2 regions of the Corynebacterium sp. UMB8791 genome follow, and region 1 is predicted to be linked to the other one. Evidence: predicted binding sites of a transcription regulator. Region 1 holds the regulator's gene; the other holds the start of a gene.
What was found. The regulator LexA, encoded in region 1, represses DNA repair genes until DNA is damaged. The targets are predictions, from matches to a motif close to CGAACANNTGTTCG.
Positions count from the first base shown of each region.

Region 2: ACXIUA_RS08565 (HNH endonuclease signature motif containing protein) is a predicted target of LexA. The motif match lies at 2,540-2,553, and genes of this name have one in related genera.

Region 1 covers NZ_JBSZCG010000040.1:12,632-36,565, reverse strand. Annotated here, with positions in the region: gene ACXIUA_RS01145 (bifunctional riboflavin kinase/FAD synthetase) at 1-148, opposite strand, end outside; gene truB (tRNA pseudouridine(55) synthase TruB) at 179-1,072, shown strand; gene ACXIUA_RS01135 (4'-phosphopantetheinyl transferase family protein) at 1,104-1,757, opposite strand; gene ACXIUA_RS01130 (metallophosphoesterase family protein) at 1,757-2,560, opposite strand; gene ACXIUA_RS01125 (MATE family efflux transporter) at 2,568-3,881, opposite strand; gene ACXIUA_RS01120 (DHH family phosphoesterase) at 3,894-4,880, opposite strand; gene rbfA (30S ribosome-binding factor RbfA) at 4,886-5,320, opposite strand; gene infB (translation initiation factor IF-2) at 5,457-8,216, opposite strand; gene ACXIUA_RS01105 (YlxR family protein) at 8,323-8,637, opposite strand; partial or broken gene nusA (transcription termination/antitermination protein NusA) at 8,793-9,329, opposite strand; partial or broken gene ACXIUA_RS01095 (LysR substrate-binding domain-containing protein) at 9,347-9,880, shown strand; gene hrpA (ATP-dependent RNA helicase HrpA) at 9,896-13,807, shown strand; gene nrdR (transcriptional regulator NrdR) at 13,821-14,282, opposite strand; gene ACXIUA_RS01080 (hypothetical protein) at 14,333-14,725, opposite strand; gene lexA (transcriptional repressor LexA) at 14,929-15,612, shown strand; gene ACXIUA_RS01070 (DeoR/GlpR family DNA-binding transcription regulator) at 15,749-16,534, shown strand; gene ACXIUA_RS01065 (1-phosphofructokinase family hexose kinase) at 16,694-17,662, shown strand; gene ACXIUA_RS01060 (PTS fructose transporter subunit IIABC) at 17,685-19,739, shown strand; gene ACXIUA_RS01055 (HPr family phosphocarrier protein) at 19,807-20,076, shown strand; gene ACXIUA_RS01050 (uracil-xanthine permease family protein) at 20,135-21,427, opposite strand; gene nagB (glucosamine-6-phosphate deaminase) at 21,490-22,251, shown strand; gene hflX (GTPase HflX) at 22,271-23,788, opposite strand; gene ACXIUA_RS01035 (hypothetical protein) at 23,916-23,934, shown strand, end outside.
Region 2 covers NZ_JBSZCG010000130.1:5,301-10,543, reverse strand. Annotated here, with positions in the region: partial or broken gene cmtR (Cd(II)/Pb(II)-sensing metalloregulatory transcriptional regulator CmtR) at 1-240, opposite strand, end outside; gene ACXIUA_RS08570 (DUF488 domain-containing protein) at 427-975, opposite strand; gene ACXIUA_RS08565 (HNH endonuclease signature motif containing protein) at 986-2,476, opposite strand; gene ACXIUA_RS08560 (hypothetical protein) at 2,623-2,964, shown strand; gene ACXIUA_RS08555 (2'-5' RNA ligase family protein) at 2,971-3,468, shown strand; gene ACXIUA_RS08550 (HEPN domain-containing protein) at 3,485-3,913, shown strand; gene ACXIUA_RS08545 (nucleotidyltransferase family protein) at 4,188-4,517, shown strand; gene ACXIUA_RS08540 (HepT-like ribonuclease domain-containing protein) at 4,438-4,692, shown strand; gene ACXIUA_RS08535 (VOC family protein) at 4,784-4,945, opposite strand; gene ACXIUA_RS08530 (hypothetical protein) at 5,157-5,243, opposite strand, start outside.

The sequences.
Region 1 (23,934 bases):
CCTGGAGACGCTTCGCCTCATCAACAGCTGCTTTGATCAGCATCTGGTGACCGCGGTGGACTCCGTCAAAGACCCCTATCGTCAGCACGGTGCCGTCGAGGGCACCAAACGATTCCGGTACAGCATTAAGACCGTGCAAAATATCCACGTGCAATAGCGTACGGCATACTAAAGAGCTATGAGTGATCCCCTCGCTACATCTGGAATTGTTGTCATCGATAAGCCCCAAGGCCTCACAAGCCACGACGTGGTCGCACGCCTTCGCCGTGCTTTCGGGACCCGCAAAGTTGGTCATGCCGGCACCTTGGATCCGATGGCGACTGGAGTACTGGTTGTCGGTATCGAGCGCGGCACAAAGCTCCTCGCCCACCTCGTCGCGGAAACCAAAACGTACGAGGCAACCATTCGACTCGGCGCCACCACCACGACGGATGACGCCGAGGGCGAGGTCGTCAGCACCTCCCCCACCGATGCAGTCACTGACGCCGACATTATCGACGCCATCGACAGCTTCCGCGGCGATATCATGCAGCGCCCCTCAAGCGTGTCCGCAATCAAAATCGACGGCAAGCGCGCACATCAGCTCGTCCGCGAAGGACACGATGTCGAGATCCCAGCCCGACCAGTAACAATTCACGAGTACAGCATTTTGGGCATCGCTCGCGTCGATACCTGGATTGACGTCGATGTCCGTGTGCACTGCTCCTCGGGGACGTACATTCGCGCGCTCGCACGCGATCTAGGTGAGACCCTACACACCGGCGGGCACCTGACTGCGCTTCGCCGAACCACAGTCGGGCCTTTTAACCTCGAGCACGCATTGGAGCTGGAAGACATTCAGGCTCACCCGCGCTTCAGCCTCACCCTCGACGAAGCCTGCGCTACCTGTTGGCCGGTACTGCCCGTCACCAACGATGAATACGACGCCCTCGCTATGGGCAAATGGCTCGAACCTCGCGGACTTTCGGGTGTACACGCTGCACAACGTGACGACGGCCGCGTCGTCGCCCTTGTGAAAGAATCCAAGAAGCGTCTTGCCACGGTGTTTGTCGCGCGCCCATCCACGCTGTAGTCAGCGCTAACGCCGCTTTTCACGTTTGTCGCTACAACAGAAACGCAGAAGTGATGACGTAGCCAGCCCGGTGCACCCAGCGCCCCTCAAAGAACGGAGCGGGCGTCGGCCGCTCGAGAATGTACGAAACAAATGTTCCGTTCGGCCGGATATAGATTTCCGCCTGATCGAATTCCAACATCTTTCGCGCCAACGGGAACCAACATTTATATGTGGCCTCTTTCGCGCAGAACAGCAGCCGATCAGCCCAGAAGCACCCCTCAGCCCGAAGTGCGTCCAACATCTCAAGCTCGGTTGGGCACGCGATTTGGGGCAATACGCCTTCCGGAAGCGGCTCAGCCAGCTCAGCATCAATACCGATAGAGCGCACCTTGTTGAGTGGCGCAACGACCGCCGCACGAAAACCATCCGTATGCGTCAAGGAGCCGCACACGCCCTCGGGCCACAACGGCATCCCAGCCTCGCCCCGCATGATGCGGTGAGGACCTTCGACCCCTAGTTCGTCGAGGGCGCGGTGCGCACACCAACGGGCATCGCCGAACTCCCCTTTCCGGATATCGACGGCTCCGCGGACAACGCGTTTCTCCTGCTCGTCGAGGTTATCGTAATTGCGGAGATTATGGCCGTCATCGGTTCGAAGAGAGACGAACCGCGCAGAGGGAGGGAATAATGACAGATCGCGCACTAGCGGTTCACCTCCCAGACTGGGTACGGCCAACGATGTTCCTCTGGCCAGCGCTGCCACTCCCTGGGGTACCCCAACGACACTTCAATATGCGGAATGCCGTCTACATGTACGGTCCCCGGGATATGAAGGTGTCCGTAGACTACGGCCTGTGCGTGGAACCGCTTAGGCCAACTGCGCGTGTGCCGGGTCCCGCACCACATGGCAATGTCCCCGTAGAACAGGCGGTGCGTTGGCTCCTTTACCAGTGGCCAGTGGTTGACCAAGATCGTCTTACCGTGCACGCGAGAAAGGCGCTTCGTTGTGTACGCCAAGCGCTCCCAGCACCACGCACGAGTATCTACAAATGGGCGGATAGCAAACTCGTCCGTCATCAGAATGTTGTTGTCGCGAGCTTTCTTCAGCGCGGCGTCGACACTTAAATGCTGAGGGCGAAACGAGTAGTCGTACAGAGTAAACAGTGGCGCCACCGTAATGCCGTGGAATACCGGGTACGGGTCCTCAGGCGTTACAACGCCGAGTTCTCGCATTGCCTGGACTAGCGCAACGTACTTATCACGGCCTCTGTAGCGTGATCGCTCGCTAGAGAACAGCTCGTGGTTTCCAGGGGCCCAGATGACTTTCTCAAACCGTTGAGCAAGTACACCCATCACGTTGACTATCAGCTCAAATTTCTCTGCAACATCACCCGCGACAATCAGCCAATCCCCCTCATGCCGCGGTTGAATGAGGTCGATCTTGGCCTGATTCGTCTTTACTGCAGCATGCAGGTCGCTGACCGCCCACAGTGTCGGACCTAGCATGACGTACTCACTCCTCTACCCCGGTGCGCGCCCACTTCATCGAACGGAACCGCCACAGCACTCCCACCAGACGCAACACGACTGAGACAAAATAGCCGGCCCACACACCCGCGAGACCCCACCCCAGCCACATGGACAACAACGTCAAAGGCAAAAATCCACCGAGCATTGCGCCAATCGAAAGGTTGCGCAGGAAGACAGCGTCACTCGCTCCAAGCAGCACCCCGTCGAGCGCAAACACCGCACCCCCCACAACGATCATCGCCACCAACCACCGCCAAGGGACAGCCAGCGCGTCTGCCATGCCAGGATCATGCGTAAAAATCGACTGGATTGGCCCATCGAACACAAGAAAAACCGCAGCGAGCACAACCGCAAACACCGTAGCGTAGCGCGTAACAGCTGCACCTGTCCCTCTTGCGCGCTCCACGTTTCCCTGCCCAAGTGCAGCCCCTGTAAGCGTCTGAGCTGCAATTGCGAGCGAGTCCAGCACGAGGCTCAGGAAGTTCCACAACTGCAGCAACACCTGGTGCGCGGCCAATGCGAAGACACCAAAACGACCAGCGACTGCAGTAGCGGCGAGCAACGAAATCTGAAAGGAGGCGGAGCGCAAAATCAAGTCACGTCCAAGCACCAACTGATGGGCAATGACATTCCACTGTGGGCGCCAAACAGCGCCCTCTCCTCGATGTTCCTTTACAAGCGCCCCAACGAATAGTGAAGCGGTAATTCCCATTCCTATTACGTTGGCCACAGCAGAGCCCACCAGCCCAAAGTGGTCAACAAGCAAAGGCAATAGAACCGCCCCGGGTACAAGACCGCACAGCGTCAACACAAACGGTAGCCTGGTGTTTTGCACTCCTCGCATCCAACCATTACCTGCCATAATCAGCAGCGTCAGCGGAATAGCGACCGCCGCGACATGCATCCACTGCGCCGCGTCAGCAGACGTTTCCGCATTCTGAGTCAACGCAAACGCGATGGGTTCGGCGAACAGCCAAATAATCGACGCCAATCCGAGGCCCACGAGTATTGCCACCCACGAAGCCTGGACGCCTTCCGCGACCGCATCAGCACGCCGACCTGCGCCGTAAAGACGCGAGCTACGCGCGGTAGTGCCGTAGGAAAGAAACGTCAGCTGCGTGGTCACCGTAGATTGCACCGCAGTACCAGCAGCGAGCGCCGCAAGCTCAACCGTGCCCAGCCTTCCAACCACAGCAGTATCCAGCAGCAAATACAGAGGATTCGCCGCAAGCACGCCGAGGGCCGGTAGCGCCAAGGCAAAAATGTCACGCGCCCGCACACCATGTGTATTCGTCATACAGGAGCATCCTTACTCCGCAACGTAAGCGTCATGCAATGCAGCGAGAAGCCGATCTTGTACCTGTTCTTTCGTTCCTTGCGCCGAGTACCCCGCAGCTGGGCGGTGACCACCCCCGCCGAGCGCACTTGCAACGACGGAGACATCTACCTTTGTCGAGCGCAAGGAAATCCCCCACCGCTCCGAGTGGAACTGCTTGAGTACAACCCCGACGTCACTGCCAACGAGGACACGCGCGTAATCAATTACGGCTTCAACGGCAGTTTGGCTCATCGCTTGCATCGCAGCTTCATCAATACACATGAACGAAACTGTGAGATCATCGACTTGACGTGATTCCAAGCTTGCTAATGCACTACCCATCAAACGTAGGTCATCGGCCGTCATCTCGTCCGAAAGCTGCAGGGATATGTTCCTTGGATTGAGCCCGAATTCCAACAACTCTCCAGCAAGCGTATGCATTCTCGGGGAACCCCAACGGAAGTTACCTGTGTCGGTGACAAGCCCGGAATACAGGCAATAGGCTAGTTCAGCGTCTAACTCGACGCCGAGGTACGTAAACAGCTCCCGGATGATAGTCGTCGTCGATTCAGAATCGATAATGAGGTTCCGCGCTCCGAACCCGTCATTCGAACGGTGATGGTCAAGCACGATCACCCGCTCTTGCTGCGCCACAAGCTCAGATTGGTAGCATCCCGTTCGGTCTACCGAGGCACAATCAACCGTGACGATCAGCCCATCCGTTGGTAACGCTTCCCCATAGATGACCTCATCAACCCCCGGAATAGAGCGCAGGTTATTTGCGTGCGGGAATGGCTGGCCGATGTAAGCACTGGCTTCAATTCCGATCTGCCGCAATCCTCGAACAAGAGCGCACGCCGATCCAATCGCATCAGCATCGGGCTTGATATGGGCCAGCACCGCAACATTCGACGCGCTCTTAATGGCACCAGCAACTTTGCTAAATTCAGCCTCTGCTTGGGGAAATAACAAAGCCATAGTGCCTACTCTTCAATCGTCTTATACGGGTTTTCCTCACCTGCTGGCTGGGCGTTCTCTCGCAGTCGCGCCAGCTCCTCATCGCGACGACGAGCTTTCTCCAGCAGCTCTTCCATCCGCGCCGAGGACTCCGGCACCGTATCAAGCTTGAACTCAATCGTAGGAGTAAAGCGGACGCTCAACTGGTCGCCAACGATCTTGCGGATCTGTCCTCGGTGACGGTGCAGCGCCTCTGCAGCCTGATCGTAATCCGGCTCGTCGTCGATATTCTTTCCGCGGACCGTGTAGTAGACAGTCGCATCATGTAGGTCGCCGGTCATCCGGACGTCCGTAATAGTCACCAATTCGAGGCGACGGTCTTTCACTTCACGCTCTATCGCCGAAGCGACGATCATTTGGATCTGCTTCGCCAGGCGCTGCGCGCGAGGGTTCTCTGACATTTCGTCTCCTTTACTTCATTGGCACTAAACCTCCGAACAGTCTACCCTGCTACGACGCAGCCCACTACTTCAAGAAAAGAAACGGCCCTGCTCACTTCGCATTTGCGAAAGAGCAGGGCCGTTATCTCTCTACCGGCTAGTCGCGGGGGACTTCCACCATCTCGTATGTCTCGATGATGTCGTCGACCTGGATGTCCGGGTAGGACAGCACCATGCCGCATTCGTAGCCCTTTGCAACCTCTGTTGCGTCGTCCTTCTCGCGTCGCAGCGAGTCGATGGTCGCGTCCGAGGTAACAACGTTGCCGTCGCGCACGAGGCGAATCTTCGCTCCACGCTTGACCTTGCCTTCGGTAACCATGCAGCCTGCGATGAGGCCGACAGAAGATGCCTTGAAGATCTGACGGATCTCGGCCTTGCCCAGGTCCTTCTCTTCGTAGATCGGCTTCAGCATGCCCTTCAGGGCTGCCTCGACTTCCTCGATCGCCTTGTAGATCACCGAGTAGTAACGAATCTCGACGCCCTCGTTGTTGGCTTCTTCCGTGGCCTTGCCCTCAGCGCGGACATTGAATGCCACGATGACAGCGTCGGAAGCGGCCGCGAGCACGACGTTGGTCTGGGTAACAGCACCGACGCCACGGTCGATGATGTTTACCTCGACTTCGTCGTCGACCTCGATCTTGAGCAGCGCCTCCTCCAGAGCTTCCACCGAACCGGCGTTGTCGCCCTTGAGGATGAGGTTGAGCTGGCTGGTCTCCTTGAGCGCCTGATCCAGGTTCTCCAGGGAGACGCGCTTCTTGTTGCGCGCCTGCATAGCAGCGCGATGACGGGCGTCGCGCTGCGCAGCGATCTGGCGGGCAACACGGTCGTCCTCGACTACCAGGAGGTTGTCGCCTGGACCAGGAACGCCATTGAGGCCTTGTACCTGTACCGGGCGGGACGGGCCAGCCTCTTCAACGTCGTTGCCCCACTCGTCGACCATTCGGCGGACACGGCCGAAGTTGCCGCCCACAACGATGGAGTCGCCGACGCGCAACGTACCGCGCTGCACGATAACGGTGGAGACTGGGCCACGGCCACGGTCGAGGTGCGACTCGATAGCCACGCCCTGTGCATCCATGTCCGGGTTCGCCTGCAGCTCGAGAGCTGCGTCGGCGGTCAGCAAGACTGCCTCGAGCAGTTCGTCGATGCCGGTGCCCTGCTTCGCGGAGATGTCGATGAACATGGTGTCACCGCCGTACTCCTCCGGAACCAGTCCGTATTCGGTCAGCTGACCACGGATCTTCTCCGGCGAAGCCTCCGGCTTATCCACCTTGTTGACTGCAACCACGATAGGCAGGTCTGCAGCCTTGGCGTGGTTGATAGCCTCAACCGTCTGTGGCATCACGCCGTCGTCAGCAGCGACAACGAGGATAGCGAGGTCGGTCGACTTCGCACCGCGGGCACGCATTGCCGTGAACGCCTCGTGACCTGGGGTATCGAGGAAGGTGATCTTACGCTCAACGCCCTCCAGCTCAACGGTGGTCTGGTACGCACCGATGCCCTGGGTAATACCGCCGGCCTCGCCGCGCCCAACGTTGGCGCGACGAATTGTATCTAGCAAGCGGGTCTTACCGTGGTCCACGTGACCCATGACAGACACCACTGGTGGGCGCTGTTCAAGGTCCTCTTCGGTGCCTTCATCCTCACCGAACTGGAGGTCGAAGGACTCGAGAAGTTCGCGGTCCTCGTCCTCAGGAGAGACGATCTTAACCTCGTAGTTAATTTCGGCGCCGAGTAGCTGCAGCGTCTCCTCAGGAACCGACTGCGTTGCCGTTACCATTTCACCAAGGTTGAACAGCGCCTGCACCAGGTTCGATGCTTCGGTACCGATCTTGTCAGCGAAGTCAGCCAAGGTCGCGCCCTGACGCAGACGCACAGTCTTGCCACCGCCATCGGGAAGGCGTACGCCACCGATGACGTTTGGTGCGTGCATCTCTTCGTACTCGGCCCTCTTCTGGCCCTTCGACTTACGACGACGCCCTGGTGCGCCACCTGGACGGCCGAATGCACCAGCGGTTCCGCCACGACGTCCACCGCGACCGCGGAAACCGCCGCCCTGTGGGCCACCCGGGCCGTGTCCACCACGGCCGCGGCCGTGCCCACGACCACCACGGTTGTCCGACCCAGCCGCCTTGCGTGGCATTTGGGTTGGCGACGGTGCCGCTGCCATATCTGCTGGGGACGGACGACGGCTACCTTGACGCTGCGCGCCAGTCCCGCGACCCTGGCCCTGGTTCTGCCCTGGGCGTGGGCCACCTTGGCCACCGCGACCAGGCTGACCACCACGGCCACCCTGTGCACCGCGACCACCCGGACGTGGAGCTGGTCGTGCCCCACCAGTGTTGGAAGAAAATGGATTGTTGGCTACCCGTGGGCGGCCACCCGGCTTCGGCATCGGCCGCGGCATACCCGACGGCTTTGGTGCTGCAGGTTTCGCTGCGGCAGGCTTTGGTGCTGCAGGTTTTGCAGCACTTGGCTTTGGTGCCGCAGGCTTTGCTGCTGCAGGCTTCGGGGCAGCTGGCTTAGCAGCGCCGGGCTTTGGAGCGGCTGGTGTGGCAGCGCCGGGCTTTGGTGCTGCAGGTTTTGCAGCACTTGGCTTTGGTGCTGCTGGCTTTGCTGCGACAGGCTTCGACGCCTTACCAGCGGGCTTCGCTGCATCCTTATCCTTCGCGGATGCTTCTTCTCCGCCACCATTCTTTTGCTCGTACAGTGCCGTCATTTTCTTGACGACGGGAGGCTCAATGGTGGAGGAAGCTGTCTTTACGAATTCGCCCTCTTCCTTCAGAGTGGCGAGTAGTTCCTTGCTTGTTACGCCGAGTCGTTTTGCGAGCTCGTGTACGCGTAGCTTTCCGGGCACGTGTCTCCTCTTAGTTGGGCTAGAGGGCGGCACCGGAAACGGCGACCGGCCTCTAGACGTTGATTATGACTTTCATCGCTGATGCTGCTTCATTGTTGCGTTCTCATCAGTGTTCGGTCTTCCTTACTTCTGTTGGGTCTTTCGCCTTTTCAGCGAGGTACTTGTGTACATGACCTACGTCCGCCGGAGCGGACAGACGGAGGGCGCGAGAGAAAGCTCTACGCTCTTCCGCCAGCTTTAATGCATCCCATGTAGGGGTTATCCACGCTCCCCGCCCTGGTAATGATCGGGTCGGATCTACAAGAACAACACCTGGAACAGTACCGTCAGCAACAACCCGGAGCAATTCCCTATCTGGAAGTTTCCGGCCTGTGGCTATACAGGTGCGACGACGGATTGAGCGTTCGCTCGCTGAAGTCATCCACACCCTTCTTCCACATACTCGACATTGCTGAACGGCTATCGCGTGGCCAACACCACGATGGGAAAATTAGCCACGGACCAGCCTACGCCACTTTGCCAAGTTTTTATAAGCGTTGTGCGAATTCCCAACACAGAGGCCAGGATCTGGCGTCGTTAATCTGCGGCTGCGTCGGAGTGGATGTCAATCTTCCAACCGGTAAGGCGAGCAGCCAGACGTGCGTTCTGCCCCTCCTTGCCAATCGCAAGTGACAGCTGGTAGTCAGGCACGGTAACGCGCGCTACTTGCGCCACTGGGTCGACGACCTCGACCTTGACAACCTTCGATGGCGCCAGTGAGTTACCAACATACGTAGCCGGATCCTCTGCCCAATCGATGATGTCGATCTTTTCCCCGCCGAGCTCCTTCATCACGTTTGAGACACGCGAACCGCGCGGGCCGATGCATGCGCCTTTCGCGTTGACACCCTTCACCGTCGCCCGTACAGCGATCTTGGAGCGGTGCCCCGCCTCACGGGCAATGCCCACGATCTCAACGGTGCCATCTGCGATTTCCGGGACCTCAAGCGCGAACAGCCCGCGCACGAGCTCAGGGTGCGTGCGCGACAAACTTACCTGCACACGACGGTCAGACTTATTGACGCCAACTACGTACGCCTTAATGCGGTCACCGTGCTTGAGCGTTTCGGAAGGGCAAGCACCTACTCGCTAAACTGCGCGACGGAAACGTCGATGTGGCGCTGCTAGCCCTGCCTACACACGCGCCTGGAGTCAGTGAATTGGAACTCTATGACGAAGACTTCATCGTCGTAACAAATGAGAAACACAAGTTGTCTGGGCTCCAAAACCTTACTCTCGATGTCCTGGAAGAACTCGATTTGCTTCTTCTCGACGACGGCCACTGCCTGCGCGACCAAATAGTTGACCTTTGCAAGAACGTTCAAACTACACCCTCAAATTCAAGCCAATCAGATACACGGGCTGCGTCACTGACTACCATCATGCAGCTGGTTGTGGCTGGCCTTGGATCAACCCTCGTTCCCAAGTCAGCTATTGCAGCTGAGTGCACACGTCCTGGTTTGGGGCTTTCTACCTTCCAGAAGAGTGTCGACGCGAAGCGTACAATTGGACTGGCCTACCGCTCTTCTTCTTCCCGCATCCATGAGTTTGAGGAACTTGGAGCGTTGTGTAGAAAGGCGTACAAAGAGGTAGCGAAAACCAGTGATGCGATTCTGTCCCGCTAAACTGGGACGCTAGTTATGAAGGACCAGGAACAAACACCTAAGAAAGAACTCTTCCGCCAACTAGACAACGTGGAACTACGCGACGTCCGACGTCTTCGCCGTCGCATTCGACAGGCCAAGAACGGCAAGGAACTTAACAAAGTTGAAGAGGCAATTGCCCGAAGCTTGCACGTCGTTCGGGCGCGGGATGAACTCATTCCGAACATCGAGTACCCAGATGCACTCCCGGTTTCTCAGCGCAAGAATGACATCTTAGAAGCTGTCGCGAACCACCAAGTGACTGTTATTGCTGGTGAAACTGGATCCGGCAAGACCACCCAGATTCCTAAGATGCTGCTCGAGCTCGGCCGCGGTCGACGAGGGCGTATAGCGCATACTCAGCCGCGCCGTCTCGCTGCTAGAACTGTCGCTGAACGCATAGCGGACGAATTAGGTCAGAGCATTGGAGAATCGGTCGGCTACGCCATTCGCTTCGACGACAAGGTCAGCACCACTACCTCAGTGAAGCTCATGACAGACGGAATTCTTCTTACGGAGATTCAGCGTGATCGGTTCCTCAACGCGTACGACACCATCATTATCGATGAGGCGCACGAGCGTTCCCTGAACATCGACTTTTTGCTTGGATACGTCAAGGAGCTTCTCCCTAAACGCCCCGATCTGAAGGTCATCATCACGTCCGCCACCATTGACGTCGAACGCTTCGCGCAGCACTTCTGTGACGAAGAAGGCAACCCCGCCCCGATTATTGAGGTTTCAGGTCGTACCTACCCGGTTGAGGTGCGCTACCGTCCGCTCGTCGAAATTGCCGGTGAGCGTGAAATTGATATTGACATGATTGACGGTGTTATCGACGCCATCAAGGAGTTGATGGCAGAAGGCGACGGTGACATCCTCTGCTTTTTCGCGTCAGAACGTGACATCCGTGACTGCATGGAAGCAATTGAAAAGCAGCATTGGAAGAATGTTGAAGTCGCGCCACTTTTCGGACGCCTTTCGAACGCAGAACAGCACCGCGTCTTCTCCCCACATAGCGGGCGTAGGATCGTCCTCTCTACGAACATCGCCGAAACTTCGCTCACAGTGCCGGGAATTCACTACGTTGTGGACACTGGCCTCGCTCGCATTTCACGGTATTCAACGCGGACTAAAGTACAGCGTCTTCCAATTGAGGAGATATCCCAAGCCTCAGCAAACCAGCGCTCGGGCCGTTGTGGACGTGTTGCTGACGGTATCGCTATCCGCTTGTACTCGGAAGAGAACTTTAATTCACGCCCGGAATTTACTGACCCTGAAATATTGCGGACCAACTTGGCAAGTGTGATCCTGCAAATGATTTCTCTCAATCTCGGCGACATGCGGCACTTTCCATTCGTGGAATCCCCAGACGACAAAGCTATTCGCGATGGCCTTACACTCTTGTACGAGCTCGGTGCAATCAAAGCAATACCAAAGGGTGAACTTCCAAAACTCACGAAAATTGGCCATACGCTTGCGAAAATCCCAGTCGACCCCAAGATGGCTCGCATGCTCGTCGAGGCCGAACGCTACCGGGTGTTGGAGGATGTCACCGCAGTTGTCGCCCATATGTCGATTCAAGACGTGCGCGAACGCCCCCTGGAATTTCAGGCACAAGCAGACCAAGCCCATGCACGCTTCAAAGACAAGACATCCGACTTTCTTTCAGCGCTCAAGCTCTGGGATTACGTCGGAGGTCTCCGTGAAGAGCTTTCAGGCAATCAGTTCAGAAAGCGCATGAAGCGTGAGTATTTGCACTATATGCGAATTCGTGAATGGCACGACCTCGTTCGTCAGCTCCGCGACGTCGAACGTCGACTGGGCTGGGACGTCGACAAAGCAATGACAATGACAACGAAACGTGACGCTGACTCGATTCATCGAGCATTGCTCACTGGCTTACTTTCGAATATCGGTGCTCGCGACGGAAACAGCAAGGAATACCAAGGTGCTCGTGGTACCCGTTTCCTGATTTTCCCAGGGTCATCGCTGGCCAAGACCCCACCAGAGTTTTTGATGGCAAGCGAGCTTGTAGAAACCTCGCGGCTTTGGGCCAGAGACGTGGCAAAAGTAGAATCCTCATGGATCGAGCACGCGGCAGGATCACTCCTGAAACATGTCTATTCAGAACCGTTCTGGTCACGGAAACGCGCATGCGCAATGGTTCATCAAAAATCGTTATTGTACGGCATCCCTATCGTGCGAGACCGACTTATCCCCTACCACCGCGTTGATCCTACGGCTGCGCGCGAGATGTTTATTCGTCACGCACTCATTGACGGCGATTGGACGAGGACTCATAAGTTTCTCGAACACAACAGCTTGTTGCTAAGCGAAGCCGCAGAAGTTGAAGAAAAGCTACGGCGTAGGGGCATCGTCGTTGACGAAGACACTCTATTCGATTTCTACGACGTGAAACTGCCGGATTCAGTCACAACAGCGAACAATTTTGACAGTTGGTGGAAGAAGCAACAGCAGCTCGATCCCGGATATCTTCACTTTGATCCAAGTAAACTCGTTGACGATTCTGCCCAGACTATCTCTGCAGAAGACTTTCCAATGTCATGGTCACAAGGGTCGATGCGGTTCGATGTGTCGTACAAATTCGAGCCTGGAACCGCCTACGACGGTGTTACCATCGCAATTCCCCTGCCTCTACTGGCCAGCGTTGAATCAGTCGGATTTGACTGGCTTGTACCTGGGCTACGTAAAGAGTTGCTGACTGAACTCATTCGTTCACTGCCGAAACCACTACGCAAGGGCGTCGTCCCCGCTCCAGACTTCGCTGACCGTGCACTTGAGCGTATGACGTTCGATCCACGCACGTCGGTTACCGAAGCACTGGCTCAGGCCCTCACTGAATTGGGTGCCAGCGGCATTAGCGGGCATGATTTCCGCACGCACCTGCTGCCACCGCACTTGCTCATAACGTTTGCAGTCATTGATAAACGTGGGAAGATTGTCGACTCCGACAAGAGTCTCCTTGCTTTGAAGAAGCGTCGGGCCACACAGATTCGTTCTTCAGTCGCGAAAGCAAGCCGCCACTCTGAAACTGCCGAAGTTCCTGTATGGACCGAAGACACACTCGGCGATATTCCCGAAACTACGACCACAACCATTGATGGCAACAAAGTCGAGGCCTATCCTGCGCTCGAGGTGACTCCCAAAGGCGTTCGCGTTGCTGTGCATCCAACCCGGGCGAGTGCTGATGCATCAATGATGACGGCAACGCTCACGTTGCTGCTGCGGGCAATCGAGGTTTCCGATACTCAGATGACGAAGGGACTGCCACTACAGCAACGTGTCGCTGTTGATAGGTATCCACATGGCGGGGCTTCCGGCCTTGTCGAAGACGCTCGCGTTGCAGCAATCCGCGACGCGATGATTCAAGCCGGCGGCCCTGTGAGGTCACCTGCTGATTTCGACGCACTATGTGCGAAAATTAAACCGACTATTCCGGGAGCTGTCCGACGATCAATTGTATCGATCGCGCCAGGTCTCGCTGCATACTCAGATTTGATGCAAGAGCTCAAGAATTGGTCTGGTCCTGCGATTGACGATATTCGGGAGCAACTAGCATTCATGCTGCCCGCGAACGCTATCACGGTTCATGGCATGCAACACCTACAGCACCTCCCCCGTTACATAGAGGCAATCCAGATACGGCTTGAGCATCTAGAAGCGGAACCGGAACGTGACGAAGAGCGGCAGGCTGAAGTAGCAAATGCTAAGGCTTACCTAGAGCGACGAATGGAACAGCTCCCTGCCCAACGCAGAAAGACACGCGCATACAAGGACGTGATGTGGCGAATTCAGGAGCTGCGAGTGAGTTTGTTTGCACAACACCTTGGTACCCAAAAGCCTGTGAGCGTGCGTCGTATTGAAAAAATGGTCGATAAACTTCGCTAGTGAGCCTCGGACTTTATTCCAGTCCCTCTCGCTCGCGTCGTTTCATCAAGCGGATTTCCGACTGAAAATCTTCGGCGCTTTCAAAAGACTTGTACACCGAGGCAAATCTCAGGTACGCAACCTCGTCCAGTGTGCGAAGCGGTTCCAATACCGCCAGTCCAATGTCATTTGCCGCAACTTGAGAACTTCCTTGGGCCCGAACCGTCTCCTCTACTTGCTGCGCTAGCCGCTTCAATGCGTCGTCGCTAACGTTCCTGCCTTGACAAGCACGCCGAACACCAACGATCAACTTTTCCTTGTCGAACGGTTCAGTTACTCCATTGCGCTTCACAACGGTCAGCACGGCCTTCTCGATCGTTGTGAATCGGCCCCCGCACGAGGTGCACTCTCGCCGCCGCCGGATAGCAGAACCCCCGTCTACAACACGAGAATCTGTAACTCGCGATTGTTCGTGATGACAAAACGGACAGTACATCTACACCCCACTATCTCGGAGAACAGTTATCACCCCCCTACATTAGCGGGTTAACGTTGCGCTGCAGAAGCGACTTCATAGCTATGAGCAACGTTCGAATCGTCCCGCGACACCGAGTCCCACTCGCTATTACCGAAATCGCCCGAGATAAGTACAGCGACGAACATAGTTACCCCAAGAAGGGCTCCCATTAGAACGTTTGCTCGCTGCTCTTGAGGCTCGGCGGAAGAATAAACGGTTGGCTCGGGAGCATCTGCAGCCGCCCAGTGGCAACGAAAGTTCTGGTTGATAACCTGCTCGTGGCGTGACGGCTTACCCCCTCGATCACCCCGCATGGGTACAAAATCCCACACTTCAGCTGGCATTGAAGACCGTGGTGCAAGTGGAGCTCCCGCCATATCAGCACGAGTAGAAATCATTTTCGCCTGGTCAATGATGCTCATAAAATGCCCCTTACCTCATTTCGCGAATTCGAAGGTTTCTCATCTCACGCGAAACATTTTTAGCGTATTTGTTCGATTTAACTTCTATGTTCGATTTATACCATCCCACATCACATCCCCACAACCCCCCAACTATCGAACATATTTGCCCTCTTTGATATATTCTGTACAGAAGACACTATCAAGACTCAATGTGAGGACCCATGGCACACAAGAACACAACCAGTGAAAAGTTCGATATGAGCGTACTTTCAGACAGACAAAAGCGAATCCTTCAAGTCATTCGCGACGCCGTCGTATTACGTGGCTATCCACCAAGCATTCGAGAGATCGGCGACGCCGCAGGACTCCAATCAACTTCTTCTGTCGCCTACCAGCTGAAGGAGCTCGAAAAGAAAGGGTTCCTTCGCCGTGACCCAAACAAGCCACGAGCCGTAGACCTCCGCCACCTGCCAGAATCTATGGGAGGTTCGGTTACACCGAAAAACGATGCGGACATTGATGGAACTTCTCCAGCACGGATGATCCCTGTCCTCGGCCAAATCGCCGCTGGAACTCCGATCCTGGCAGAGGAAAACATTGAACACTACTACCCCCTGCCGGAAGAACTACTCGATAGCGGCGACCTCTTCATGCTTCAGGTGGTTGGAGAATCAATGCGCGATGCAGGCATTCTCAATGGTGACTGGGTAGTCATCCGCTCACAACATGTTGCCGAAGAGGGCGAGTTCGTAGCAGCGCTAATTGACGGGGAGGCAACTGTCAAGGAGTTTCATAAGGACTCTTCCGGAGTATGGCTCATTCCTCATAACGATGCCTTTTCTCCGATACAAGGCAACGACGCCGAGATTATGGGCAAAGTGGTCTCTGTTTTCCGGACCCTGTAGCCATTTTTCGCCATTTCGCCCCCAACCGGGGGCTATCAAACACATGTAAAAGCATTCGGGCGCACGGTTTTGCAACAATAGGGGCAACCTAATTTTTGAACCCTGCTGATTCGTGGTTGCCCCACGGAGGAGTTGTATGTACGCCGAAGAGAGAAGAAGGCAGATCGCGTCACTTACCGCAGTCGAAGGACGCGTGAATGTTACGGAGCTGGCCGAACGGTTTGATGTAACAGCCGAGACCATCAGGCGGGACTTGGCAATTCTCCATAATGAAGGAATTGTCCACCGCGTTCACGGCGGAGCCGTCGCTAGCCAATCATTTCTCACCACAGAGTTTTCTCTTGATGCCCGGTTCCGGTCGGCACCGACCGCCAAATCGGCGATCGCGCGCGCTGCGACACAGTTTCTCCCAGAGGATCCTGGCGCTGGCATCTTTCTCGACGCCGGCACCACCATCAATGGACTGGCCGATCTTATTGCCACAGCAGGAAAAACACAGCATTGGTCTATAGTTACGAACTCCCTCCCGATCGCGCTAGACCTATCATCCTGCGGGCTTACAGACGTTCAGCTCCTCGGGGGGACAGTCCGTGCAATCACCCAAGCTGTTGTAGGCGATACGGCATTACGCACTCTCGCGCTTATGCGTGCAGATGTTGCTTTTATTGGCACGAATGCCTTGACTATTGACCACGGCCTCTCTACCGCCGACGCCCAAGAGGCTGCGGTCAAATCTTCAATGGTCACCAATGCACGCAAGGTAGTTGTGCTCTGCGACTCCACGAAGCTCGGCAATGATTATCTAGTTAGCTTTGCGCCGCTAGACGCAATTGACGTCGTTGTTACCGACACAGACGCACCAGAGAGCTTTGTCAGCGAATTGCGGGAGCGTGGAATCAAGGTCGTCCTTGCCGAAGAGTGAAACAAAAGGAACCAAATGCCCGATTGCGTCCGATCTATTGCATTAACGGACACAATCGGGCATTATGGCTTTAGTAGCGCTTTTCGATACTGCAGCTGCACAACAGACTTTCGGTAGGCGCTACCCCACAGAGCACCAATTACTCTAAGGATGCGCCACATGATTCTGACGTTCACTCCGAATCCAAGTACAGATGCAACGCTTTCTGTAGCAACGTTGCGTCGCGGCGAAGTCGCCCGTGCCATTACCGCTACGCGAGAAGCTGGCGGAAAAGGCGTCAACGTGGCCCACGCCGTAGCGAAGGCTGGAAGAGCGGCACTCGCTGTAGTTCCCTGCGGGGAAAGCGACCCTTTCAAGTTCACTGCTAACCGACTCGGTTTTCCTTTTGTTTTCATCCCGGTTGAGGGCACTATCCGTACCAATACTGCGATTACTGAATCCGACGGTACGACTACCAAAATCAATGAGCCCGGCCCTCAATACACCATTGATGTCCAGCAGGGGTTCCTCGACGCGCTTGATTCGCATAGCAGCGAATGTAAGGCCGTCGTCATGGCAGGGTCGCTGCCAAGTGGAGCCCCGGCGGATCTCTACGCAACGTTGACCCGAGAAATCCGATTGAGGCTCGCCGAAGATGTACTGGTGGCCGTCGACACATCAGACGAACCCCTGGTAAAGCTGGGAGATCAGCTTGAATCTGCAGCCCCCGATATCCTGAAACCCAACGCTTTTGAATTAGCACAATTGGTGGGAGCCGATGGGCATGTACTAGAGACTAGCGCTTCAGCCGGAGACTACTCCGAGGTTGTTCAGGCAGCGAAACGCTTGATTCAGCGAGGGGCTAAAGAAATTCTCGTCACCCTCGGTGGCGCAGGTGCTTGCCTGGTCACCGCAGACTCTGCCTGGGCAGCAACGCCCCCACCGACTGTTGTGAAATCTACCGTTGGAGCAGGCGACAGCTCACTTGCTGGATATGTTATGGCTCGCACTCAACGCCTGCCGTTGGACCAGTGCCTCCAAACCGCGGTCGCCTATGGCTCTGCTGCAGCAGGCCTACCAGGTACCGGGATTCCAAGCCCTGACGACATCAACTTGGAACAAACCCAAGTCGTAGAAATCGATTCATAATTTAAGAGAACAGGAGTCCACCATGAGTGACAACATCATCACTCCACAACTCGTTAGTCTCGATGTGGACTACGGGTCGACGCCAAGAGAGGTCATCGAACACCTCGCGCAGCAAGCCCAGGACGCAGGCCGAGCAAGCGACAGCTTGAAGCTAGCCGACGCAGCTTACGCCCGTGAGCAGAAAGCTGGCACCGGTGTGAATGGCCGTGTTGCAATCCCCCACTGCCGCACCGAAGCAGTCGAAACCCCAACGTTGGTTTTTGCCAGGTTACAGCGGCCCGTTGACTTCTCGGGGCCAGATGGAGACGCAGAGCTTGTATTTTTGATCGCTGCTCCTGAAGGCGGCGGTAAGGCGCATTTGAAGATCCTTTCCAAGCTCGCACGTGCCTTGGTACGCGGCGACTTCGTAATTCAGCTCCGCGAGGCAAAGGATGAGCAAACGGTCGTCAACGCGGTGCTGGACGTCGTCAACGCTGCTCCTAAGAAGAAAACTGCCGCAGCACCTACTCCCGCTGCGACGGGCAAGACCGATGGCGTGAAAAAGTTTAGGATTGCAGCTGTTACATCGTGCGCGACCGGCATTGCCCACACATACATGGCAGCCGACGCTCTGACACAAGCTGCGCAGGCTCGCGATGATGTCGAGTTTCAGGTGGAGCCGCAAGGTTCTTCCGGCGGCGATCCTCTGGATCAGGCCTACATCGACAGTGCTGACGCCGTAATCTTCGCCCATGATGTTGCTGTGCGTAACAAAGCACGTTTTGCAGGCAAGCCGGTCGTTGATAGTCCAGTAAAGCGTGGCATCAACGAGCCAAACAAGATGATCGACGAGGCCATTGCCGCTGCAAACGATCCGAATGCACCAAGAGTCACCACGGCGGGATCGGAGCAGCGAGAAGACTCCGCTTCCTCTGGTGAAAGCTGGCCAAAGAAGATCCAGCAAGCTGTAATGACCGGTGTGTCGTACATGGTGCCGTTCGTTGCAGCAGGCGGCCTGCTCCTCGCGCTTGGTTTCCTCTTCGGCGGATACGACATGGCGAATGGCTGGCAGTCCCTCGTCACGAACTTCTCCCCGACCCACCTGCCTGGACATACAATCGATGTCGACGGTGAAATGATGACGTTCCGCCGTTCCGGCTGGCTTCTGTATCTCGGTGCTGTCATGTTCGCGACAGGCCAGATGGGCATGGGCTTCGTTGTTGCGGCGCTCTCCGGCTACATCGGGTATGGCCTTGCAGGACGTCCAGGTATCGCGCCAGGATTTATCGGCGGTGCTATCTCCGTCATGGTTGGCGCAGGTTTTATCGGCGGCCTTGTCACAGGTCTGCTGGCTGGTTTGATCGCATACTGGATCCAGACATGGAAGGTTCCGCGCTGGCTCGGGTCCCTGATGCCAGTGGTCATCATCCCGCTGCTGACTTCCCTTGCTATCGGCCTCATCATGTTCTTACTGTTGGGGCGTCCGCTTGAGTCTCTCATGCTGGGACTGCAGGGCTGGCTTGAGTCGATGAGCGGATCCTCTGCGATCCTGCTCGGCGTCATCATCGGGCTCATGATGTGCTTTGACCTTGGTGGCCCAGTCAACAAGGCGGCGTACCTCTTCGGAACCGCTGGTCTGTCTGCGGGAACGGAGGCAAGCTTCCAAATTATGGCGGCTGTAATGATTGCCGGCATGGTTCCCCCAATCGCACTGTCAATCGCGACGTTCCTCCGCAAGGGATTGTTTACCCCGGCGGAGCAAGAGAACGGCAAATCCGCATGGCTCCTCGGACTGTCGTTTGTCAGCGAGGGCGCAATCCCGTTTGCGGCAGCTGACCCGTTCCGCGTTATCCCTTCGATGATGCTCGGTGGCGCCACTGCTGGCGCGGTCAGCATGGCACTCAATGTTGGTGTACAGGCTCCACACGGTGGTCTCTTCGTGCTCTTTGCCTACGAGCCTTGGTGGGGACTGTTCGTCGCGCTCATTGCAGGCGTGGCGGTCGCAACTGTAGCGGTCATCGTCGCTAAGCAGTTCTGGCCAAACGAGGAGATTCAGAAGGTCGCTGCCCAAGCAGAACCTGCAGCGGTGGCGAACTAAGGACACAGGCCCCTAAACTGAATACAGAAACTCGATAGATACTTTCAAAGCAGAAAGGATGAAGCACATGGCTTCAAAGACAGTTAAAGTCGGATCCACCGTTGGACTGCACGCACGTCCAGCAACCATTATTTCTGACGCCGCCGGTGAATACGATGACGAGGTCATCCTGACCCTTGTCGGTGACGAGGACGAGGAAGAGACGGATGCTGCTTCCTCGTTGATGATCATGGCAATGGGCGCCGAGTTCGGTGACGAGGTCACCGTTACCTCTGACAACAGTGAGGCAGTTGAAAAGATTGCCGCATTGATCGAGAAGAACCTCGACGAAGAGTAAATTCCTCAACAAAAGCCCGAGCGCTACATCTGAGCGCTCGGGCTTTTGCTTGTTCAAGCTATTTTCGAGATGCAGCGTTGAACTGACCCTCACCCACTGTGTTGTAAATCCACTTCAACAGAGGATAGAACACGATGATGCCGACCGACCCCAGGGCGATGCCCTCAAGCGTCACCTGACCGACAGTGAACGACAGGTTGCCGATACCAACAATGAGTGCCACAGCCGCAACTGTTAGGTTCACCGGGTTCGTGAAATCTACCTTGTTATCCTGCCAAATACGTACACCAAGCATTCCAATCAGGCCGTAAAGAACCAGGCACGCTCCGCCCAGCACACCGGCCGGAATTGTGAAGATAACTGCACCGAACTTCGGGATGAACGCCAAAACGATCGCGAAGCACGATGCGACCCAGTACGCAGCCGTCGAGTAAACCTTGGTAGCAGCCATCACGCCGATGTTCTCCGCATAAGTCGTTGTACCAGAGCCGCCAAAGCCACCAGCCAATGTCGTCGCGATACCGTCACCGATCAATGCCCTGCCTTGGTATGGGTCCAGGTCGCGTTGCGTCATCTCAGAAACTGCCTTGACATGACCAATATTCTCCGCGATCAGCACGACGATGACAGGAAGCGTCACCAAAATCGCTGAGAGGTGAAACTCTGGCGTATGGAACTGCGGCAAGCCGATCCAAGGACTAGCGCCAATCGTGTCCAGTGCGTCATCCGATAACCCGCCAGTAAGCGCCGCAAACACCCAGCCGACGATGACGCCGATCAGAATGCTCAGACGAGACAACATTCCCCTCGCAGCGACAGTCAGCAGAGCAATCGTGCCGAGCGTGACAAACGCGACCCCGGGCTGAGTTTGCACATTAGAAACTGCAGTCGGCGCAAGATTGAAACCGATCAGCGCGACGATGGCACCAGTGACCGTGGGAGGCATGACGGCGTCGATAACTTTCTTGCCTGCAAGTTGAACAATAAAGCCAACTGCAATCAACGTCAGACCCGTGATGAGTACCCCGCCCAGCTGAGAGCCGATTCCGTACTGGGACGACGCAGACAGCGGCGCGATGAAAGCGAATGACGAGCCGAGGTAGCTGGGCAGTTTATTACGGGTAATCAGCAAAAAGATGATGGTTCCCAGTCCTGAAAACAGCAGCGTTGTGTTTACAGGGAATCCCGTCAACGTGGGAACGAGAAGTGTAGCTCCGAACATTGCTACGACATGCTGCATGCCGATGCCAATTGTTCGAGGCCAAGAAAGGCGTTCATCAGGGGCGACCACCGCGCCGGGCAGAACGCGGCGCCCGTCGCCATGCAAGGTCCATCCAATAGTTTTACTCACAGGCTCATATTATGTCGCTAGATAATTGCCGAAAGCGAATTGGGCAAAGTAGCGTAATACGCATGGAGATTTTCATTCGCCGCACGGCAGACGAAATTGGCGATTTCGCTGCAAACATGATTGAACCATTCGTCAAGCAAGGTGCAACGCTTGGTCTTGCTACTGGCTCGACACCGAGTCCAACGTATCAGGCACTGATCCGAAAGCACCGCGAGGAAGGCCTCAGCTTCGCCGACTGTGACGCATTCTTGCTCGACGAGTACTACGGAATCGATCAACACCACGAGCAGTCATACTGGTCCACAATCCGACGCGAGCTGACGGCATCAATCGATATCGATGACGCGGCCGTGCACTCGCTTAGCAGCTCAGCGGCCGATCCGGAGCAGGAGGCTGCGACGTATGAGTCCATGATGAAAGACGCCGGTGGTGTCGACATTCAGCTGCTCGGCATCGGCGCGAACGGCCATATCGCTTTCAACGAGCCGACCAGCTCGCTGAGTTCCCGGACCCGACTGATTGATCTACGCCCGCGGACCATTGCTGACAACGCACGCTTCTTCGATTCAAAAGATGAGGTGCCTCGCCAGGCAATGACGCAGGGCATCGGCACCATCCTGGAAGCGAAGAAGATCCTCCTCATCGCTACCGGTGCAGCGAAGGCCGAGGCTGTCCAAGCAATGATCGAAGGGCCCTTGAGCTCTTTCTGCCCTGCCTCATCGCTGCAAATGCACAACGATGTGTGCATATTACTCGACGAAGCCGCAGCATCCGGCCTCGGCGATGTGGAGTTCTACAAGGAGATCGACGCCTACTGGCGTTAACTCACCACTCCAGCAGTCTCTAGTAGACCTGCTGGACAAACTCGTCATACTGACGCGCCAGAACTCGTGGCAAGCGGACATCGATCCTGGTGCCGTCGGTTTCATATTCTTCGGAGCGAATCGTCCCGTGTTCATGGACGAGTGAGACAACATCTCCTCGGGTGTACGGGATCAGCATGACTACATGCTCATCGAGCGTGTTCAGGAACATCTCGATTTTTCCCTCGAGTTCAGCAATACCCTCACCCGTGAGCGCTGAGACAAACACCGCTTCCCGACCGGTCGCGTCAAACACGTGGCGTAACTCTGCCAAAACCACAGGGTCAGCGGAGTCAATCTTGTTGACGACCACAATCTCCGGAGGCAATTCGGAATCTTGATCTCGCGTGATCTCTGCCAGCACCTCGCTCACGGCAGCAATCTGCTTGAGTGGGAACTCGTCTGCTCCATCAACGACGTGTAGCAAAAGGTCTGCTTTGCTCACTTCCTCCAGCGTCGACTTAAACGCCTCGACCAACTGGGTTGGCAGGTGCCGGACGAAACCAACTGTGTCCGTCAAAACGACGTTTCGCCCATCGGCCAGCGTTGCACGTCTCGTGGAGGGGTCAAGCGTTGCAAACAATGCGTCTTCCACAAGCACGCCGGCGTCCGTCATTGCGTTAATGAGTGAGGACTTCCCTGCGTTCGTGTATCCGGCAATCGCAATCTTGGGTGTCGTCGAGCTCTGCCTCTTCGCGCGCTTAATCTGACGAACAGTCTCCATGTCTGCTAATTGATGACGCAGCTTTGCCATCTCTGAGCGCAACCTTCGCCGGTCTGCCTCAATTCTGGTTTCACCGGGACCGCGCAAACCAACGCCGCCATTCGAACCCGCACGACCACCGGCCTGGCGCGAAAGGTTGCCGCCCCAACCACGGGTACGGGTGTAGAGATACTCCATCTGCGCGAGGCTAACTTGTGCTTTGCCCTCCTTGCTCTTTGCGTGTTGCGCAAAGATATCCAGAATGAGCATCGTTCGGTCGATCACTTTAGAGTTGAGGGCTTCCTCTAGCGCCACCATTTGACCAGGGGATAGCTCACCATCGAATACGACGGTGTCCACGCCACTGGCGTCGACAATCTCGCGCAGCTCTTTCACCTTTCCGGAACCAATGTATGTCCCTGGATCCGGCTTATCTCGTTTTTGATAGAGCATGTCAATAACTTCAGCGCCTGCGGTTTCGGTCAGTGCTGCCAATTCCCGCATGTTTGCTTCCATTTCGGCAGTGGAACCTTCAGTCCATGCTCCAACAAGGATGACTCGCTCGAGCCGCAGTTTACGGTACTCGACTTCGTAGATGTCTTCCCGGTCTTCGTTGCGCAGCTCTGTCGTGGTGTTTACGCGACGAAACGAGTTTCGTTCCTCTAGGTCGAGTGCGCCCTGTGTTGGCGTCGATAGGTCTGTTCCCGCGGTTTCGTTGCGCGTTCGTGCGTTATGGCGAAACGCTTCATCCAGCAACGCCTCATGCGAATCAGGAGTGGTTGATTTCGAATTCATGCAAGCTTTCAAAAATAGTGGGTATACGTAACTTTTTTCGCTTTCTTCCTTGCTCAACGGTAGCCCACCCATTTTTCTTCCACCACATTTCTTCACCTCAGGGCGCGTTCGACTAGGCTTCACACTTATGAACCAACAACCTCTGA
Region 2 (5,243 bases), on a different contig from region 1:
CGGATCGGCGATTTCGTAGCGTGTCTTGCGGCCCTCCGGCTCGGCGACGACGATGCCGCAGTCACGCAAGCAGGTCAGGTGGTTCGAGACGTTCGAGCGGGTCAAGTCCAGGTCGCGCGAAAGCACAGCCGGGTAGCTCGGGCCGTCGAGTAGGGTCATCAGGATTCTGGAGCGCGTCGGATCCGCCATGGCCCGGCCGAGCCGGTTCATGACATCGAGGCGCGAAGCAATAGTCAGCATGTGCTGAACTATACAGTCAATACTGACCTATTTCAAACGCACTGAACTGACATTGAAGCGAAGAGTTTGCCACCTGTTCAATCAATGCATTTTGGGAGGCTTTTGAGAGGTTAGTGCCCCTCTAGCTAAAAATGGGCGCGTACTGCGGAAATGGGAACAGGGGCAGCGGTGGGTAGTTGAAACGTGCTACTTGGTCTCTTGCTCCGGGTAGCGTACTTTCTTATCCTCGCCGACGACAGCTCCGTCGTTAAGCTTCGCTGCACTTAGGGTGGGGCCATGCTGCGTCATTCCCATGATGTGCTGCACGTTGTCGCCGTGGGCCAGGAGGTGGTCGGCGATGATGCGTCGGTGGCAACGCCACCAGACTGCCTCTGAGCACATGATTACTGTTGGGCATGTCCTGGCTTGTTCCCTGAGCGCTTGGAGTGACTGTGCGAATTCGTCGCCAAGTGCGTGGTCCGCGTAGTTGTGAAAGCTTCGGTTGCGCCAGTTGCCGTTCACCTCGAAGGGGACTGTTTTGGACACGTTGCGCCGCCCGGTGAGCCCTTCGTTTCGGGAGTATTCGATGCCGTGCCCAGGTAAGTGTTGGGCAAGTTGATCGTCGTTGAACCAGGGGTACTTCCTGGAGCCGGGAAGCTTGCGCACGTCCACGACTGCACGCACGCCGGAAGCCTCGAGCATGCCCACGAATTGGTCAAACTCGAGGTTTGAATGGCCGACGGTAAAGATCTTCATGCCTCCGACCCTAGGCGCTTTGAGATAGTGGAGCCGTAACGGGAGGTGAGAGGCCTGGCGGATACAAGGCGGGGTCACGCTCTCCGGTCCGTACGCAGTTGCACCTGCCTTTTGCGGCGTAGATTCTGCTGACTGCCGAGTGTTTCGCAGGCACCGATTGGTTGAATTTCATTGGATCGGACGGGTGCTTTCGGTATCCCGCTTTGCCTGTTTGCGGGTCGAAATCCATGTAGCCCTTGTTAAAGGAGCCGTCTCTGTTGTCGTTGTTGCATCTGTGGTGCTCGCGGCAAAGACCAGTGAGGTTTTCGATATCGGTGTGTCCGCCCTTTATCCAGGCGAGGATATGATGTGCCTCACATTCTGACATAGGGGTGGTGCAGCCGAGCCAGGAGCATACTCCTTGGATGGCGAACATTGCGATTCGCTGTTCGACCGATGCGAGCCGGGTGGTTCTCCCCATCCACAGCGGTACTGAGGTGACGCCGTCCACTTGGAGGAGGAAGTCTGTAGTTCCGTCCATGCCGAGGCGTACAAGATCGAAACAGTCGACTTCGATGCCGGTGTTGGTGCCGTAAAGCATGGAAGCATCGCCGTCGGCGAGGTCGTCGAGAGTAAGTGCAATGACCACCGAGGCAGCGCCGCCGTTCGCCTTCTGGTGCGATTGCTCGTGTTGTTTGAAAATGGCGAAGAACTGGTCGAACCGACGTTGCTGCCGGGTGCGGGAGTCCACTTCGTCGTGCATCGCTGCTGGAAGGTTGGAGTTTGGCGCGAGGCCCTTGTCTGTGTGCGCTTTGATCAGGGCGGCATCTCCAGCCGTAGCGTTGATGTAGATGTCTACAGTGCCATCCGATTTGCGACGACCAATGGACATGCCACGATTTTCATACCCGGCATTAGGGTTGGTATGTGGGGCGTGTTTCCGGTTGACGTCGCTGACTGCGCGGCGAACGAACTGCCGGAGGTCTTCGGGGTTGCGACGTAAGCCCTCGGTCATGGCTGCGGAGTAGATGCGGGTGCGTTCGTCCACGCCAGCTTTGAGCAACTTGTCGAGTTCGCGCCGGATGATGTTTTGCTTCTCTGCACTAACCTGGGAAGACGTTCTTCTGGCAGTTGCCTGCTGCTGCTCCACTTCATGGGTGCGAGCGAAAAGCTCCTCGGTGCTTTCCTCGCTGGCCGGGGGAGTGCTAGGTGCTGGCGGCTGGCCGAAGAGGAGTCGGCCGCGTTCAAGGCGGTTGTAGGCTTCGCCCTTTGACAGGTCGAGGCACTGCTGGAGGTACGCGTTGGGGTAGTTAGCGCCGACAATTCGGCCAGCTTCTTCGCGCTCGGCGATGAAGGCGAACGCGGCGTCGATAGTTGCCTTCTTTTTGAATTGCTCCTCGAGGCGTTCCATTTCGTGCCGGATATCACTGAATGTGAGGGCGGAGGGGTCGGCGAAAAGCTCACTTAACGTGCGCAGCGCTGCCGAAATATCGTTGACGCATCGGGTGATTGTGCTGGTCATGACCCCTCCTTTCGTGAGTTGCTCTCACCCTATCAACCCCCGCCGACACAGATCGGCACGATTCGAACAAATGAACGAACTTTCTGGCGGTTTGGTACGTTGAGACGTGGCAGACAATCACTTGAGGGTGGAGGCGCTCGACGAACATGGCAAGCAATGACAGTGATGATCGCTACCGGTACATGGGTCTCGAGATGATTCCGACGCCATGTTGCAAAGCGAAAACCAGTGAGCCTTGCCCAGGGACGGGGTGGATGTGGCGGGTTGGAAACGGTGTCATGGCGCTGAAGTTCAACGATGACAAAGTGCTCACCGGCACTGGATATGGGTTTGATGACTACAAAGATTGGGGCCGAGGAGGCGACCTACAAGACGTGATCTTAAGCGCTGCCGCCGACGGGCTGAGCCTTCCCGATGCCCTCGAGCGTGTCCGCAAGGCGTTCGGCAACCCCGACGTTATCGTGGACCTGAAAGACATCAACGAGTGAGGTCGTATGTCCCCGGAGAACATTTTGCTGCGCTTGCCGAAGACGCAGGAGCAGGAGATTCGCAAGATTTATGAGGAGCTGGCGCAGCGCGGATTTCCCGTTCAGCAGCAGCGCCCGCACGTGTCAGTGACGTTCGCTCCTCAGATGGCTCGAAAGGTGATCGCCCGGGCAGGGGAACTCCTGCCCCAGTTATTGTCTGCGCGTCTGGACAGGGTAGGCACGGTGGTGTTCGGGACGAAGTCGAAGCAGACGGTGGCGTGGCTGCTGCAGGGCCCGGACGAGCTTGAGCGAGCAGCGCGGGAGCTCAGCGAGCTCAATCCCGATGGCCGTGGTGCTCGGTGGATTCCGCACCTAACGATGGGGCTGCGCCTGCCGAAGGCGATCGTAGGGGACTATATCCAGGCACTTGCTGAAGTGACATCGCCACACTTCAGGGCTGTGGATGTGGAGTATGCGGCGCTGTACCAGCCGCGGTATGGCTCCGAGTATCGGTTTGAGGTTTAGGCCTTAGGCTTTAGGGGTGGCAGCCTTGAGGCGTTGGCGGTTCAGGGCGATGCGAGAGGCGATGCTGGCGCAGGTTCCCGATGAGCACCGAAACAGGTTCAAGGGAGCGATCCGCAACGACCCGACCCTCCGTGATCGGCTCCATGCCCTCGCCGCGCGACCCGATCAGGAAGCGATCGCACAGCTCTTACCGGATGTCGACCATTGGGCGAAGTGGACGACGCGCGCCCGCAATGACCTCGCGCACGAGGGCAGAACGCCCAACCATTCCATCGAGGAGCTGATCGCCGTCGTCGAGGTGACGACCGCGGTCGTAATCCTCAACGTCTTGCACGAGCTCGGGTTGCCGGCAGAGCGACAGCGAGAGATCGTGCGGGAGCACCCGCAACTGAGGGCTACGTTTCGTACCGCTGCCGAATGGCTGGTTCCCTCACCAAACCCTTAGGTGCACTGCGATAGCCGCTACTTCGGAACCTCCGTGACGCTGCTGCCCGGTCGTTTAGTGCGAGACGCGTGTAAGCCTGCTCTATCGCTCGTTCGTTGAGTGCGTCATGGCGGGCGGGCGAGACGACCGGCTGTAAGTGGTGGCAGCGCGTCAGTGCCGCCTGGTGCGGCGGTGAGACGGGAGAATGTCGTCGGCCCTTAAGAACGCGGTGGAGTTCCGCTTCAGTGTCAAAGCTCCATGTCGACGTGCTGCCGGGCCCGTTACCCCCGGAAGCATGTCTGAGACCGTCATGACGCCTGAGACGCTTGCCCTACGCGAGATTCTCGTTGCGCGTCTTGACGAGTTCCAGGTGCTCCTCGATCGGTACGGTGCGACCAACCCGAAGTTGTTCGGGTCCGTCGCGCGCGGCACCGCGTCTGCAGGATCGGACATCGACATCCTCGTCGGGATGGACCCTGCGGAGGGACGTCTCCTGATGCGTGCGTCTGGTCTGCTCGAGGAGAGTCGCGCTCTGTTCGGGCGCGATGGCATCGATGTGTTTCCTGCCCAGTTGCTCAGGCACCCGGTATCCGCTTCGACGCTCGCCGAGGCGGTGCCGCTGTGAGTCGCAGTCCGGCGAAGCCGTGAACCATCTTCCCGATGAGATCACCGGCGCGCACCCTGAGATCGTCTGGCCTCAGATTCGGGATCTCCGCAACATCCTGGTGCACCAGTATTTCGGCGTCGACATCGACGTGGTCCGCGATGTCGTCGATACTCATCTGCCTCCTCTTGCCTAGGCGCTGCGGTGCCACATCTCTGCTGACTGACGGCACGGCTCCAAAGGTTATTCGGCTACGGAACGGGGTCGAGTTCAAGTTCAATGTGTAGCTAGGCCCCGGGGATACTCACGCAGAACTCGTTGCCTTCCGGGTCCTGCATGACAGTCCACACCAATCCCGGCGCCTCGTGGGTGATGAGTTCGGTAGCGCCTAGGTCTTTGAGGCGTTCTATTAAAGTTTCGCGCTCCGCCCCGCCAACGTCGATGTGCATGCGGTTTTCCCAGGTATCGGATCCTTAACGCGCTGAAATCCCAGCGCCGGGGTGGAATCAACCATCACAAAATCGCCGTAATCCGCGGCGATTTCGCAACCGGTTGCGGCGGACCAAAACTCGCCGAGTTTTGAGACACTTGCAATGCCTTGGCGAGCGCATGATTGCTGTATCCGGTAAGCACACCGGGTTTCTTCGAAGATATTCGTGCCTAGTCGAGCAGGGCGCGGTACTGTTTGCGTGCCTTCATGGAGTGAATGATCGTTTCGGTGCCGTCATCCCAGATGAGTACGACAAT